DNA from 4 places in the Paenibacillus sp. VCA1 genome. Region 1 is predicted to be linked to each of the others. Evidence: riboswitches for the same ligand, from Rfam matches in the RefSeq annotation. Region 1 holds a riboswitch; each other region holds the start of a gene.
The links. Region 1 has a riboswitch for cyclic di-GMP ahead of RJP21_RS06935 (non-ribosomal peptide synthetase). Riboswitches for the same ligand answer to the same signal wherever they lie in the genome.

Region 1 (4,199 bases):
CCGGTGCCGGAAGCGCGCGCCGGTCGACTTTGCCGTTGGCCGTCAACGGGAGCTCCGGCAGCATCACCAGCTTGGAAGGCACCATGTAATCCGGCAGCTGCTCCGTCAAAAACGCCTTCATCTCGCCGTAAGAAAACGCTCCGTCCGCCACTGCGTACGCGCACAAATATTTGGCGCCCGAGGCGTCCTCGAGATCGATGACCACGGCTTCGGACACGTTCGGATGCTGCAGCAGCCGATGTTCGATTTCGCCCGTTTCGATCCGGAAGCCGCGGATTTTCACCTGATGGTCGATCCGTCCGAGGAACTCCATGACGCCGTCCTCCGTCCATCTCGCCAGATCGCCCGTGCGGTACAAACGTTCTTCTCCGGTTGTGCCTCCGGGAACAAACTTTTGCATCGTCAGCTCCGGCTGGTTCAAATAACCGCGCGCGAGCCCCTTTCCGGCGATGCACAGCTCGCCGGCGACGCCGACCGGCTGCGGATGGCCGTAGGCGTCCACGATGTAAACTCTCACATGATCGACCGGACGGCCGATCGGAATGTTCGCCGACAGCTCCGTCACCTTATAGGCAGTCGTCACCACCGTGTTTTCCGTCGGTCCGTAGCAGTTGTACAGGTCGTACGTTTGCTTGCTGAACGTCTTCAGTTTATCCCCTCCCGTCAGAAGGACCCGCAGCGTCGGGTGGTCCAGCGTCATGAAATGCTCGCAGAATTGGGTCGGCAAAAAGCTGATCGTAATTCCGTTCTGTTTGAAATATGTATGTAATCTTCCGGAGTCCAGCCGAATTTCTTCGGGAATGACGTGGATGGCCGCACCCGACACCAGATACGGGAACATCTCCCATACGGAGGCATCGAAGCCGAAACCCGCATATTTTGTCGCCCGGTCCCGGTCGGTCACGTTAAATTCCCGGATATGCCACGCGCACAGATTGACAAGCGAGCGATGCTCGACCGTCACGCCTTTCGGACGGCCCGTCGAACCTGACGTATAGATCACGTAAGCCAAATCATCCGGTCCCGGGTATTCACGGGCCTCTAGGGTTTCGACGCCTGCAGCCACCTCAGGAACTGTATCCACGGATGCCTGCGCCGCGCAGACCGTCTCGCCTTGGAAGCGGACTTGTCCGTCCAGCTTCACCTTGGGCTCGGTGACAAGCAGCTCCGTTCCGCTGTCTTCGAGCATGTATGAAATGCGGTCGGCCGGATAGGCGGGGTCGATCGGCATATAAGCCGCTCCCGATTTCAAGATCCCCAGCGTCCCGACGATCATTTCAAGGGACGGCGTCGCGATGATGCCGACGATTCGTTCCCGGCCCGCACCCTTGCGTGCCAATATCCGGGCCAATCTGTCCGCCCGCTCGTTCAGCTCGCCGTAAGTCAAAGATTCGCCTTTGTAAACCACGGCGACCCGATCCGGATTTTTTCGGGCATTCTCCTCAAACCATCCGTGGACCGTCCGGTCCAATCCGGCCGAAGCGGCCGTTTGATTCCAACCGGCCAACAGCGCTTCCTCATCTTCCGCAAGCAGCCGAACGCTGCCGATCGTCATGTCCGGAGCTTGGGCCCAGGCGGTCATGACGTTTTGCAGATGCACGCACATCCGGCGAATGAATTCGTCCGAAAACGCGCCGTCCGCATACCAAACTGCGAAACCGCCGGCACGTTCCCCGTTCAGCGAGACGGCCAGATCAAATTTCCCCTGCAATTCCTCATGTCGGAAGCCGTCACCCGTCAAAACGGCCGTATTGCACACAGCCGATCCTTCATCAGAGCCGGCGCATAGGGCGGCGATTTCCCCGAACGTCGACGATTTCAACTCATGCTCGGCCATGGCGGAGGATACCTGCGTCACGAGCGCTCCGAGCGATGTCGCCCCATCCGCTTTCGCAATGAACGGGTACGCCCGCTCCGCGGAACCGATCACGGCAAACGCCGCCTCCTCCCTCCGCAAATACCGGATCAGGAGAACGCTCCAGGCCGCGCTTAGCAGCGCGCTCGGATCAACCCCCGCGGTTTCGCATGCCTGGCGGATATTCCGACCTGCTTCCTCCGGCCAAGGATGCGTTACCTTCAGCATCGGAATGGACGCCTTTCCGGAATGAATGCGCAGGATCGTCCGTTCCTCGAGTTGGTTCACATACCATTTCCATTCATCCAAATTCGACTTTCCAGTTGTTAGCACCGTCATGTTCATCTTTCCTTTGCTTCTTCATAGGTTTGGATCGTTAAAAAATAAAAAACAAAAAAACTCTACTTGCCGAGAGTAGAGTTGCTTCGATTGCGAAAACATCTTCGGCAGCTGGCTGGCATGGCGTAAAGATCGGGAATCTTGACGCTCGAAGCCCCTTTAGCTTTGTGTCCCTGACTTTCGGCAGGTTTACCTTTAGCTTGAGTTTTCAAAGTACAATATTTCAGATTTTACAGAAAATAAAATGAAATATCTGAAAATACACTTTAAATATATCATGTTTAAATATAAAGTACAGGTTAGATCTTTCCATAAAGAGGTAATATAAGTGTCTATATCCCGAAATTATGGGAAATTCCATAGGTTATCAATGGAAGATGCGCCGTACATCGCTGTCTGAATGACCGTCAAACGACTTCATGCAAGCCAGCATCTCGTCCGGGAACAAACGGCGGCATTGGACCGTTCGCTCGTCGGCCGGCATGCAGACGGCACACTTGTAGTCGGGGTCCAGCGGAACAAGCCGCAGACGCAGCCCGGAATCGACCCGGCCTTGTCGCATGATATGCGCCGTCTCTTGATGCCGGATCGTTTCCAGCGAAGATAATCCGATCGAAAGCCCTTGGCCGACGGCCTTGGCATAACTTTCTTTGAGCGTCCATAACTCATAAAAGAAAGCATCCCTCCTCTCAGGGGGCTGCATCTTCCATTCCGCAAGCTCCCGCGGTGTGAAACACAGCTCGGCTGCTTCCGCTTCGGCGCCGCCGACGCGTTCAACATCAACGCCGATCATTCCTTTTGCGCTTGCGGCGCACACCACCCAATCCATGGAATGGGACACGTTAAAAAAATAGTCCGGAAAGCCCTTCAGGGATGGTTTTCCGAAACCATCCCTGAAGAGCTCGATCTCGTTGAGACGAAGACCGTTTTCCATGCAAGCCGCCACCCGCTTCAGCGCATCCGAAACGATCTGGCGGTCCGCATCCCGTTCCGACCTGTATGTTGCGGCCCGGGTCCTTACCTCGTCGGGCAAGTAGGCAAGCAGCCTCCGAATATGCGCCCCATCCTGCCAATCTTTAAGATTTACGGTATATATCGTTGCGATGCCTTCCACCTTCTTCGTATTTCTGCCGCTCCCGTGCGATCGTCGCCATGTCCCGTCAAGGAATCAGTTTGAGCTTGCGCGCCTGCTCCTCGGTCAAAATAAATTCCTCGGCCGGCCACACCTCATCTTCGTCATCCATGCCGAACATGCCCATGACTTCGGACCAAATTCCCTTTTCCACGGCTTCCTCTTGGGTAATGATAACCTTCATCCTTGACCAGCCTCCTACTGTTGACCGTATTTTATTCAAGTATTACCCAATCCGGAGCCCTTGTCGACCAGAAACCAATAACCGGAATGGAGAATAAGTTCAACGATCCCTTATGCCTTCGATTTCGACGACGCCGGCGAAGGCCCTTTGGCGAACTGCATCCGCCCCGCTCCCATCATCGACACCGATACCAGGGCAAAAAATACCGGGAGCAGCGCCCATAAAAATGCATGGTCGACGGAAAGCGACAGCGCCGCGCTGATTTTTTCCATGACCGGCTGCGGAATGAGCGCCCTCGTCTCGGGCGACAGCAAATGCTGCGGGTCGGCGCTTGCAGGCATCGCTTTTCCCGCGTCTCCCAGCTTTTCCGTCAGCTGGCTCTTGAAATCATTGCGCTGAATGATGCCGAAAATCGTGATCCCGATCGTCATCCCAAGCGAACGCAGGAAGGAAATGGTCGAGTTCGCCGAGCCGCGCTGCCGAGCCTCCATCCCCTGGATGGCCGACATGCTGAGCACGGAAAACGAGAAGCCGATGCCGAAACCGGTAATAATCATATACAGGGTGAGTAAGGTCCGGGACGTGTCAGGCGTAATGGTGGCAAGCAAATACATGCCGAGCAAAAACACGACGGCCGAAAAAACCATGATTCTGCGGAACGTCATTTTGGCGGAAAGCATGCCCCCGAC
Region 2 (4,199 bases), on a different contig from region 1:
AGCGCCGTACGAACCGGCATCGGCCGTAAGTCACCTAACCCCCGTCGAATGTAAGCGAACATCCCGCCCGTGCGTCCGGTGGTCATGTCTGCATACGGTCTTTCATATACAGTCCGGCCATAAAAAACCCGGCCGATTCATCAGAAGAATCGGCCGGGTTTTGGCGCGTTTAGGCAAGTTTTTAGATATAAGAAGGTATATGCTAGAGACTCGCCATCCTTATATCGCAAGTAAATCTTCAGCTAAACGCGGTCTGGCTGCCTTGGATGTACATCGATAGACGTTTTTTTTATTTAGGCTGTACCGCATCTTTGTCGGACGTCACGATCACCACTTCGGCGTTTGTGATGCCGGGAATCGACTTGGTCATGATCGGAGAATGGTAGGCGATGATTTTGGTGCCCGCGCGAAGCGCGGTTTCGCCGCCCAGTGTCGGAATGATCGTCGTATCCTTCGAGATGTTCAGAATGACGTCGTTGTCGATGGAATCATCGGAGCCTACATTCACATAGACTTGATCGGCCGATGTGCGATCCGAAGCTTTGACGGTACCTTCAATCTTGACCGTTTCCGCTTTTTTCACCACGATTTTGCCGGCATGGGTTTGGGCCGGATAAATCATCAGCATGATGTCGCTGTAGTAAACGTCCACGCGGGTATCCGCCTTCAGGGCATCCTTGGTCAGTGCCTTCCCGTCTTCGTCGACGATTTGGGTTTTGTCATCGACGGAGAGAACGACGTAGTTGACGCCGCCCTTTTCATGGGCCTTGCCGATGACGGTCACTTTGCCGTCCGCCGTATTGGTGATGATGCCGTCCGTACCGGCTTTCAGTTCTTGATCCTCACTTCCGGTTTCACCGCTGCCGGTGTCTTCGGTGTTCACGATCACGTAGTTCGTTCCGGATTGCGGCGGAAGGCTCATCGCAACGGCCGGACCGTAAAATGCTCTCACGCTCATGCCTTCCTTGATGTCTCCGGCGGCAATGGCTTTGCGGTTTTGATCGATGATCGTCGCTTTATCCGCGAAATGCAGCCAAATTTCCTCGTCGTGTTTGTTGTAAAGGTCAGTACCTTTTACCAAAATGCGGCCGTCTCTTACCTCGGTTACCTTACCGTCGATAGCCGAGAAGCTTTGGTCCTGAACGACCAGCGTCAGCGCGGTTCCGCGGGCCGGAAGGCTTTTTGTAATGTTCGGGCTATAGAAAGCTTTGACGGTTTTGCGCCCGTCGATGATTTTTTGCAGAGGAACGGTTTTGCCTTTGGCGTCGATGAATTTCGTTTTTGGCGTAATGGCCAGGATGATTTCGTCCTGATCGGTCGGCGCGAGTCCGCGTCCGGTCACGGTAATGAATTTATCGGATTTGTCTTGCACGAAATTCGTGATTTGTCCCCAAGTTGCCGGAACGTTTTTAACGTCGGTTTGCTTGTTGGCGTTTTCCTTTTGCACCGCTTGGGCAGGGAGCTGCTGCGCGTTTGCCGCCACGGGCATGGCTGCCAGAGCCAAAATGGATGCGGTCGCGAGCACTTTGTACATTTTATTCATCTGTCATTCCTCCTATATGCGTGAGCTTGTACGAACGTTTTGGTTACCAGTCGGCTGCTCATTTCCGAAATACTTTTGCCAAACTTGCATTGGAAAATGATGCATGCCTTTCATCGTTCCAGACGGGGCGTTAACGCAAAATGTTGCATAAACGGCGAGTTTTCAAGAAATTCCGGCTTCCGACTCTTTTTTTAGCAGGAAGGCCTGCACGGCAAATTGCAGTTTGTTTACTCTCTGTTAAAAGAATGGACTAGAAATAGCAGACATCCCAATTTTCGTATTTATGCAAATCATAATTACGAAAATTAAGTCTCTAAGAACCATATATTTCATTACATATTGTAACTTATTGTAACTATTTATATAATCTTGATTAAAAATAGATTCAAAGAACTACGCAGAAAGCGCTAAACCAGGTGCTTGAACAAAGGCAAACCCGTACGAAAGTCGGGGACGCAAAGCCACGGGTCTTACTCCATGAAGCCTATTCATGGACTGACAGCCGGGTTGCTCATGGTGCTTGGTTTTTTGCTGTCTTAAGGAGGAAAAACATGAGGGGTAGTACTAAAAAATGGATGGCAGCTCTGCTTGCGGCAGGACTGCTGGGGGGAGTCATTCCGGAGGTGCAGCGGGTCTCAGCGGAAACCGTGTTCACCTACCAGGACGAAACGTCCCCGTTATCGATTAGCGGCGCAAACATCCGGATTTCGGGCGAACATGCGGTGTGGCGCGGAAACAGCGCCAAGCTGAAAGGGCAAATTTTTTACGGGAATACGAAAACCGGACAAAGCCAAGCGATCACGACCCATGGAAAATTGACCGATTCTCCTTCCGTCGGGATCAACGGCAAAGGGGAAGCGGTCGTCGTTTGGATCGATAAGCGGAATGACGGCGGCACCGACGACAATTTGAACTGGGACGTATACAGCTACAATGTCAGCACGAAAACCGAAACCAAGCTGAACAAAAATACGGGACAAAACAGCACGCCGCTGGCGGACGGCGATTTCGTGGTCTGGCAGACGTTTCCTTCCTATACGATGACCTTGTACAACTTGGCAACTGGAGAGTTAACCGATTTGGGGCGAGGCCGGGATCCTGTGATAAAGAACGGAAGCGTTGTCTACAAAGGCGGCGAAGACGGAGATTTATACGAATATAACGTCGCCACGGGCAAACATAACAAAATCGTCGACCTGCCATATACCGAATATGTGGAGCGTTTTGCATTTAACGGCGAAGAAATTTTGTGGAAACAAAAAGATTTGGACGGAAACGGGAAGTACGTCTACATAGATATAAGCAGCAACAGCCCGCAGCCGGTCGATTTGACGAAGCCGGCCAAGGAAGGGCAACGCGAGTATAAAGAAATGAGTATCTCCCACGGAACGGCCGTTTGGCTGGAAGCTTCCGGCGATGCGGCGATCATGCGGGCAGCCGATCTGAAAAGCGGGCAAATCTTCAGTTTGGGCCTGACGAAACCTACCGCTTTTATCGGCTTTAACGGGGAGAAGCTGACATTCGTCAACAACGGAACGCTGGTTAGCCGTGATATTATCCGGACCGAAAAAACGGAAGCCACGCCGGCAAACGGCAGCGGAACCGGGAGCATACCGGCTGAAGGCATCGTTATCGGGCCAAAAGGAGGCGTGGCGGCGAAGGGACAAGCGTTCCAGCTTGAATTCGGCCAGGGAGCGTTCGCTTCCGATACCCGGATTACGCTTGAAAAAATCGGCAGCCTTCCGTCCGACCGTCTCGCGAGCGGCATGACCTGGACCGGCGTGGCGTGGAAGTGGACCGCAGACACGAAACCTTTGAAATCAGCTTTGCTAACCTTCCAGTTGGATGAGCCGCTGAAAAATGCCGATGCGGCAAACCGCGCAGGCATTTACCGCTTTGACGAAAGCGCGGAACGCTGGGTGTATTGCGGGGGAACGGTCGACGCGTTATGGAAAACGGTACGCGCGAAGGTTCAAGAGCCGGGCTTATACGGCATTTTCCTGTATGCGCCATCCTTTAAGGACATGAACGGCCATTGGGCGAAAGCGGAAGTGGAAGTGCTGGCCTCCCGGTGGATCGTGAACGGCATGGAAAACGGAGCGTTTGCGCCCGGACAGCCGGTGACGCGCGCCCAATTCGCCAAGATGCTCGTTCAAGCCGCCGGACTGGATGCGCAGCAGTCTGAGAATCGCCGCTCCTTCCGCGACGTCCCTGAGGGGCATTGGGCGGCCGACTCGGTCGAGCAGGCGGCGGCAGCGGGATGGATCCAAGGGTATGAAGGCGGCCTGTTCAAGCCGAACGCGCCGATCACCCGGGCGGAAATGATGGTCATGCTGGCGAATGCGGCAGGCCTTCGTAAAGACGAACAAAGCGATCTCCTTGCAGGATACAAGGACGCCGGATCGGTTCGGGATTGGGCCAAGCCGTCCGTACAGGCCGCGATTCAAAGCGGGTTGATCAAGGGCGACGGGGATCGTCTGAATCCGGGAGCGACATCGACACGGGCCGAGGCCGCGATGGTCATTTACCGCTGGCTGGCGATGAAGGGAGAGGTGTTCCATGATTAATCGGCTGAAACCCCGGGCGCTAAAGGGCTGCTTCGACAAGCTTGGGACCGTCGGCAAAACGCTGCTGGCGTTCATTATTTTGATCGCAG
Region 3 (4,199 bases), on a different contig from region 1:
AGTCCTTAGATCCAAACGCTCCCGTGGTGAATATATTCGAAACGAAAGAAGCACGGAAAGTGCTGAATACGCTGCGGCGCTATTATAAGGCGGGCTACATCAACGAAGATGCTGCTTTACGGGAGAATCAAAAGCTGAAGATAGGTTCGAAGTTGTTCTGGAAAGCCTCCGACGGCGGCCCACTTGCGGTAAACAGCTGGAGCAAGGACCGCGGCTACAAGGTGGTGGCGAACGCCGTAACGCCCGAGCTCGTCACGACGGAATCTTTGCGGGGCGGCATTATGGCGGTCAGCGCGGAAACCAAGCACCCCGTAGAGTCCATTAAATTTTTGAATTTGCTCAATACGGACCCCGAAGTCCGCAATTTGTTCAATTATGGGATAGAGGGCGTGCATTACAGCTTGGACGAGAATGGCCAAGTCGTGCCTATTCCTCCGAAGGACGCCAGCGGGAATCCCATCCCGGATGAAACGCCCGGTTACACGGGGGTCACGTATACTCAGGGCAACTGGTTCATTTTGAAGACGATGGGCGGCGCGTTTCCGGACCCTTTGAATAAATGGGATCAGTTCCGTTCTTCCAACGCAAGAGTCGTTAAATCCAGCATGCTGGGTTTTACGCCCGATCTATCCATGATGCCGATCCAGATGCAGAACATCGAGATGGTATGGCAAAAATATTACCCGAGCCTGATGACAGGCAGCGTGGATATCGATACCGAACTGCCGAAGTTCAATCAGGAACTGAAGCAGGCCGGTCTGGACGAGGTTCGTGCCGAAGTGCAAAAACAGCTCGACGCTTGGCGTATGGCGCACAAGCAGCGGCTCTGATGCTTCCGACCGGATCCATGAAATTGGTACAGTCCTGCGCACTTCCATTCGTAACCCAAACGGGTGCTAAACCGTCTCTTAGATGAAGACTTTCCATTAGGAGCTTATCAATCAGGGCAGTTCATTTTTAGTCATGACGATGCGGGGAGTCATTTCATCTAAAAATAGGAAAAAGAGGTGCGATGGTGGTGCTCAAACGTTTGGTTCTATCCATGCTGTTATCATCGGTGTTATGGTCGGCTTGTTCTGCGTATGCATCGGCTGAGGGGGCCGTGCCCCCGACGAATGTCGCCGGAATCTCCATTTATCCGTATGAAAAAGGAGTCGATGCCGAATTTTATATCCGCTATGGTGATTCGGGCCAAGAGTCCATCGGCAAAGATTTTGTAGGATTATTTATCAACGGCTCCATCATCAAAAATGCGAATGTGGTGACGGAAAATAACAGGACGCTGCTGCCGGTCCGAATCGTGGCCGAACATTTGGGGGCTCAAATCAAGTGGGATTCCAAAGCCCAAAAAGTCACGATTGCCGATGGCGGCCAAACGGTCGAATTATTCATGCACTCCACGCATGCCAAGGTAAACGGCAAAAAAGTCGATATGACTGTCGCGCCAAAAATCATACACCGTAGCACCTACGTGCCTGCGAGATTTGTGGCCGAAGCTTTGCGCGCCAAAGTGGATTATTTTAATGGAAAAGATCTCTCGCAGCCGCATATGGTTCCCAGACTGCCGCATGTAATGATCAGCCGGTATCCAAGCGATGCCAAGATCCTTTCCAAAGAGGCTGCCATCGACAAAGCCAAAAAGGAATTCGTTATCGCTTATGAATCAAAATTCGGCCCATTTGTTCCGCTTGCCGCGAACGAGAAACCGGGTAGGGAAGATGACAAGGCCATTTTGAGGAATGTCATTACACATTTGAAAATCGAATCGGAGAACGACAGGTATTACGTCATCCCTATGATGTATGATTTTTGGGTCGATAAGTATACGGGAGATGTGTATACCTTTTATAACGGGCTTACGATGTCGATAAACCGCTTTGATCCGTACGCCGAGAATGCGTTGTCTTTTCCGGGTTGATGCCGCCGAAGACGGCGAGGCACTGTACGTAAAGGACGTTATCGATGTACTTGAGAAAATAACCGGAGAGCCGGCCAATTGGCCGGTTCTCTTTATTTTTCCAAAAGCAGACCGTTTTTTCTAATAGAGCGGTGAGTAGAAACGACAAAAACGAAGGAAATATTGCAAAATGAGACTCTAGTCCCTAACTTACGATTCGCATATATTATATTTTTAAGTAAATGTTAAATTTTTCAACTACATATAAGCTCGTACGATCATGGCAAACCCATTGAAAAATGGGGACGCAAAGCTATAGGGGCTAACGGATTTGCTGTAAAACGCAAATGCTACTGCCAGCCAGCTGCCGAATACGACGGAAGCCTCCGTCTGTTATGGACGGGGGTTTTCTTTTTCTGAATATTTAAAATTTTAACTATTTTGATAGCTGGGGTTTCGAGCCCTGTCTATAAAAAAGACGAAAGAAAGAGGAGGGAAGGAGTTCTATAAGGTAATTTTCTGAAATTGGAAAGATTGACGGCGAAGGAATGATCGCTCTATCAACGATCAGAGCTTTCGAATTAAGTATGATTTGGGGGGAGACAATTGCACAATGACCGCTCTATGAAGCGAACCAATTTATTAAAGCGTCTCTTTATTCAGTTTTCTGTACTTTTGCTTATCCTTAGCGTGGGACTCCCTTTATCGCCAGGTGCAATTCATGCAGCAGGGACATTAACGATTAATAAAATTGATTCGTATGGTATCCAGGGGATGACACTCCATCAATTTGATGGCAATAATCCAACTGCTACTCCAAAGGCTAGTGTTACTATAACAGGTGTTACCGAAAATACCGGTTTAAACGGATTGGCAGTAGCAATGAATGAGAAAGCTTTTTATGCGGCTACTTATTCTTACAGCAGTAATCCTGTTTCTAAACTTTACAGAATTAATGAAAACGGAACAGCCCAGTTTGTATCACAAGTGGAGGGTATAGCCGGGAGTTCTGTCATTTTTGATGGGAAATATTATTATGTATATGGACATAACGGTAAGGTTTATATAGGAACCTATGATTTATCTACGGGACAAAAGGAATCAAATGAAATAACGAATTATAGTCTCCCGTCATACCAGGATATGGGTGGCGATTTGGTTTTTGATAGTAATGGTTATCTATGGTTTTACGAAGACAGTTCATTAGTTCAGTTGGACCCAAGAACGTCTACCATGGTTCGCAGTATCGCCATATCTTCTGCAGATGGTGTCCCTGTAGAGAATGGGTTCAGAGGAATGAGCTTTTTACCTAACGGAAATATATTAATCGTCGGTGGGCTGAGTAATCCGAAATTCTATATACTTAACCGTGATACTTTGAGCACCACTTACATCGGAGAAATGACAGGGGGATTGATTTATGATCTGGCATCGGAAGTTACGCCGAAGTTCGATCCTAATCCTCCTGAACTTGAATCTCAGAAAAAGGCAACCATTCAACAAAAAGCGACAGGTAACACGGATACGGCCCACCCGGAAGTAGGAGATACGCTTCTATACACGATTCAGAGCCGGAACAAAGTGGTTAACAGCTTCATTAGTAATCTTGTTATCTCGGATACAATTCCATCAGGGCTACAGTATGTCCCGGGCAGTTTAAAGGTGGACGGCGTGTCTGTCACTGATGCTGAAGGGGACGACAAAGGGCATTATGCCTCAGGCAAGGTAGTCGGTCAGTTTGGTGTCATTAAAGATACCGCATTGCACACCGTCACGTTTCAAGTGACAGTGCTGCCGGGCCAGGCAGGCAAGGATATTGCAAATACGGCAGCGGTAGTCGGGGACAATATCGACGTTCCGGACAAGCCGACGACGACGATCAACATTTATCCGCGGGTTCCCGTGCTTGAATCGAATAAAAAGGCTGCGCTTCAGGAAAAAGCGGCTGGAAACATGGATTCGGCCCATCCGGAAGTAGGAGATACGCTTTTATATACGATTCAAACCCGAAACGCGGCAGCAGATAGTCAGGTCACGAATCTGGTGATCTCCGACGCGATTCCGGCAGGGCTGGAATATGTTCCGGGCACGCTTCGCGTAGACGGCACAGCGGTGACGGATGCCGAAGGTGATGACCAAGGACATTATACTGCAGGTCAGGTTGTCGGTCAGTTCGGAGTCATTTCGGACACCAATTGGCACACGGTCCAATTCAAAGCAATCATCCAACCAGGCCAAGCTGGCCAAAGCATTCGCAACGTGGCCGAAGTGACTGGCGACAATATCGACACTCCGGGCAAGC
Region 4 (4,199 bases), on a different contig from region 1:
TTTGGACACGCACGAGTTCCCCCTGTCTTTCAAAATTTTGCTACTTAAACTTCTTCTCTCTTACTCGCTTTCCCGTACCGCTCCAGCGCCTTCGTCGAAGCTTCCGCCATCCGCCTTTTAACGTAACCCCTTCAGGAACGGGAAATCGATCCGCGGCTTTAAAGGATGTTGATGTTCAATAATCGGGTTTTGGACGCCATCCCGGCGCTTTCCAAGGTTTGTTTGGAAGGCGCATTATCATACGAGCACCCGCAGACCGGGACCAGGTTGTGGTCATAACACCATGCCTTCAAGTGATGGATGATCGTTCTGCCGATTCCTTGGTTTCGGTGCGACGGGTTCGTAAACATTCCTAGACTCCCATACCCGTCAAGCAGTTTGTTGCGTTCCACAATGCCGATTCCAAGCAAAACCCCCCCTTGGGTAAACGTGAACAGCTCCCCGTTTTCAATGCGCTCCTCCACTTTACCAATGAAGTCCTGGCACATTGTTGCGATGTTAGCAGCATCCCGGCCAACGGCAGCTTTAAATTCCCCGTGGGGATATAATTTGTCGGCCGGGATGTTCGTTTTGGCGTCCTGGAAAAAATAAGCCTGTTTTTCGATCTTGACCTCAAGGTCCAGGGCCAAACTTAAAAACAGCTCGTCGCATGTGGGAACCAGCATGGATTGCACGTGATGATGGCGTATAACGTTGTTGAAAATCTCTTGGGATTCGGCAATGTACGGAGGGTCCAAATAAAACTGCGTCAGGCAGTGGTCGCTATTCACGGCGTAATATCCTGCGGGCGCGGCAAGATGGCTGATTTCATAAAAATCGGAATCCAGGATTCGTTGTTCCAAAAAGGAATCGATCGGAGAGCTTAGCGCCCCGACGTATTTTTGGATGGAATGGGCGATGTCGCGTCGATTGCATGCTTTAGAAACACAACTCATGGATATGCACCTCAAATGTTTTATTTGATCGCCAACGCTAGAAGGTGGATCTTACATGAAAAGTTCTCCGCATGTCCGCCAAACACCTCTTTTGTTCCCTCCTGGCTGGAGCGATGAAAACAGGCTCGGCATGAACCCCTGAACGAAGCGTTCGGGGGTTTGCTGCAATTAATGAACATGCCGCTGCTTCCATCGTGCATGCCATTCCAGGATTTTTGGGGGAATGGCGAGCTCCAGCTCCTGCACCCTTTTCGCAAGGAGCCAATATTGTTCTTCCACGCCGGCCTGGTCGCCGGAGGCATCGTATAGTTTCATCAGGGTCAGATAGGTTTCCTCGCGGTCGGGCAGCTTTCTTTGGATGCGAAGATTGACATGAATCGCCGCTTTCGCATTGTCGTGATCGATATAAAACTCGGCCAGATGTTGGGCGTGCTGCAGCCATAAGAGCCGGATCCTTTCCCGTTCGTATTCGGCCCACAGGTATTCATACTCTCCAAAGTAGTTCCCTTCGAACAGCTCCATGACCTGCTCGTGTTCATCCACGTTCGTGACGTCTACGGCATCCAATTGCTTGAGCCGCTGCTCCCATTCCTCGGTATCCACTCGGGCTCCCCCGATGGTCAGGCGATATCCGGATTCGAGTTCTCCTTTGATGATGCGGATCATCGTCAGACCTGCCTTGGACAGGGTTTGGCGGATGTGATAGATGGTCGTGTACAGCTGCTGCGTCGCCCGGGGCACATCAAAATCGGGCCACAGGAGCTCGGTCAGCGTGCCGCGATCGACCGTTCGCTCGCGGTGGTGAAGCAAATAAGCGAACAACTCCTGAGCTTTGCTTGTGCGCCATCTCAATGCCTGCGGCTCCCTGCCGGGCATTTTGAACCGAAGCTGGTTGAAGCACAGGAAAAGCGGCGGTTTGTTTTTTTCGGAAATTTCAGGGTCTTGCTGCAGCCTTTCCCGCAGGCGCTGAACCGTTTGGCGCAAACGGTCCATTCGCACCGGTTTCATAATGTAGTCCAGCGCATAAAGCTCAAAAGCGCGTACGGCATACTGGTCGTAACCCGTCACAAAAACGATTTCAGCGCCGGGAACGGCCGCCTGCAATTGTTCGCCGAGCTCGAGGCCGTTCATCTCCGGCATATGGATGTCGAGAAACACGACGTCCGGCCGCTCTTTTACCGCTGTTTCGACCACATCATACGGGTTGGAACATAAACCTACGATGTTCACGCCGCCAATATCGTATTCGAGCTTCTTTTTAAGATATTCCAGAGCTAACGGCTCGTCGTCGACTAGTAAAGCCCTCATCCTGATTCCACCTTTATTCGTATTGCCTTCCTTCCGGATTGAAGGAAAAAGAAAAAAAACTCCGTCAAGCAGCATGGCATGCTGAATAAGACGGAGATTTCCGTCGCATTCGGCAGCTGGCTGGCATGGACATTTGCTTCAATGGCAAATCCTTTAGCCCCTATAGCTTTGCGTCCCCGTTTTTCAAGCGGGTTTGCCATGATCGTGCGAGCATATATTTGAGGAAGAAGTGAGCAACAAGAGACAGTATATAGGAAGCATCTGAATATTTTCTGAACTTGATCCGATCGTTCGGACTACGACGAAAATCTCCGCCGCCTCTTGCAATAAAGATCAGGTAATACGAGTTGGCATAAGTACATCCTTGCCGCCAGCAGTACTTAAAAAACTTCAAAAGCTCTTGATTTCCGAATGTGATTTTCATATACTCATATACATAGCATTACGATACATCGTAAATCTATGTATTGAGGAGACTGCCATGACAATCAATAAAGAGCTGCTGAAAGGCAGCACGGCTATTTTAGTGCTCACGGTGTTGAACAAGAAAGAGATGTACGGCTATGAGCTGATCAAAGAGATCGAACGAAGTTCGGAAGGGGTATTTTCCATGAAGGAAGGAACGTTATACCCTATCCTGCATACGTTGGAGGCCGAAGGCTGGTTGGATGCCTATTGGAGCACGCATGAGGGGCGCAAGCGCAAGTATTACCGGATTACGGATCAGGGCCGGGGTCAATTAAAAGAAAAAACGCAAGAGTGGGTACAATTCCGGACCGCGGTGGACCGGGTCATAGGGGAGGGAACATAAGTGCGTCAGCTTGAAGAACATGCGGTTATTGCCGCCTTTTTGAACCAAGTATGCAAACACGTTCGCGCCAAGGAACTGCATGCGGATATCCGCGAGGAGCTTTCGTCCCATGTAGCTGACCGAATGGAGATTCTGCTTGGGAAAGGAATGCCGGAAGAAGAAGCTGCCGCGGAGGCGGTCCGCCAGATGGGGGACCCGAATGAGATTGGACGCAACTTGCACCGGGCGCACAAGCCGGCAGTAGAATGGAAGATCCTTGTTATTATAGCGGTTATGGCGCTCATAGGCATCTTCGGAGTATTTACCGTCCAGCAATCGGGAATGTACCCTCAATTCGGCGGTGCGCTTTTCGAGAGAAAAGTACTGTTTACCCTTATGGGCATGGTTTGCCTGATGGCCTTTTATTTTGTCGATTACCGAAAAATACAAAAACACTCCGCAACGCTGTTTTACGGGATGTTACTTCTGATGTTGTTTACTTTATATGAAGGAATCGATCTTAATGGAAGGAAAGTATTTCTTGCGTTCGGTAATTTTGGCGTCAATATGATGGCGATCTCGCTTCCGATTCTTATCTTGGCGCTGGCGGGGATGAAGCAGGCCAAAGAGTGGCGCGGAGTGGAACATCTTTTTCAGCTGATCGGCAGGGGAGTGATTCCCGTCTTATTGTTCTGCCAAGGGTTTTCCTGGTTTTATGGGTGCATCTATCTGGCGTCCTTTTTCGTGCTGACTTGGATGACCAAAAGGAACGGTATCCAGTTTCTATTGCTGGCCCTTCCGCTGTTGTCCTTATACATATTTGCCCTTACCCAAGTCGGGCAATTATATCATCGTCTTCACGCCTACCTATATCCGGTGTGGGAAGACAGCTATCAATTGATACAAACCAAAGCGGCGATTCATTCCGCAGGCTGGTTCGGACATGGTTTTGCCGCGCGGCTTGACACGCTCCCTTATGCGTACGGCGACTCCTTGTTCCCGTATCTGATTTATTGCTTCGGCTGGGGATTCGGCATACTCATCGCGGGACTGGTCGTTTGGTTTATCGCCCGGTTCTGGAAAATGAACGCCCTCATCCAAGATGAATATGCGAAGAGAATCCTGATCGGGTTCACGAGCCTTTTCGCCATCCGGATGTTGTGGCC

Region 2: linked by a shared signal. The riboswitch ahead of RJP21_RS01580 (S-layer homology domain-containing protein) and the one ahead of RJP21_RS06935 (non-ribosomal peptide synthetase) in region 1 are both predicted to bind cyclic di-GMP.
Region 3: linked by a shared signal. The riboswitch ahead of RJP21_RS00455 (Ig-like domain-containing protein) and the one ahead of RJP21_RS06935 (non-ribosomal peptide synthetase) in region 1 are both predicted to bind cyclic di-GMP.
Region 4: linked by a shared signal. The riboswitch ahead of RJP21_RS00540 (response regulator) and the one ahead of RJP21_RS06935 (non-ribosomal peptide synthetase) in region 1 are both predicted to bind cyclic di-GMP.

Annotation. Positions count from the first base shown of each region.
Region 1 is NZ_JAVLSX010000003.1:45,014-49,212, forward strand. It holds gene RJP21_RS06935 (non-ribosomal peptide synthetase) at 1-2,194, opposite strand, end outside; cyclic di-GMP riboswitch class I at 2,298-2,398, opposite strand; gene RJP21_RS06940 (4'-phosphopantetheinyl transferase family protein) at 2,562-3,308, opposite strand; gene RJP21_RS06945 (hypothetical protein) at 3,355-3,510, opposite strand; gene RJP21_RS06950 (MDR family MFS transporter) at 3,621-4,199, opposite strand, start outside.
Region 2 is NZ_JAVLSX010000001.1:382,527-386,725, forward strand. It holds gene RJP21_RS01575 (peptidase) at 290-1,543, opposite strand; cyclic di-GMP riboswitch class I at 1,963-2,058, shown strand; gene RJP21_RS01580 (S-layer homology domain-containing protein) at 2,095-4,110, shown strand; gene RJP21_RS01585 (DUF6531 domain-containing protein) at 4,103-4,199, shown strand, end outside.
Region 3 is NZ_JAVLSX010000001.1:86,837-91,035, forward strand. It holds gene RJP21_RS00445 (ABC transporter substrate-binding protein) at 1-830, shown strand, start outside; gene RJP21_RS00450 (copper amine oxidase N-terminal domain-containing protein) at 1,013-1,918, shown strand; cyclic di-GMP riboswitch class I at 2,170-2,269, shown strand; partial or broken gene RJP21_RS00455 (Ig-like domain-containing protein) at 2,504-4,199, shown strand, end outside.
Region 4 is NZ_JAVLSX010000001.1:109,673-113,871, forward strand. It holds gene RJP21_RS00530 (hypothetical protein) at 1-9, opposite strand, end outside; gene RJP21_RS00535 (GNAT family N-acetyltransferase) at 159-935, opposite strand; gene RJP21_RS00540 (response regulator) at 1,104-2,243, opposite strand; cyclic di-GMP riboswitch class I at 2,352-2,451, opposite strand; gene RJP21_RS00545 (PadR family transcriptional regulator) at 2,725-3,054, shown strand; gene RJP21_RS00550 (FtsW/RodA/SpoVE family cell cycle protein) at 3,055-4,199, shown strand, end outside.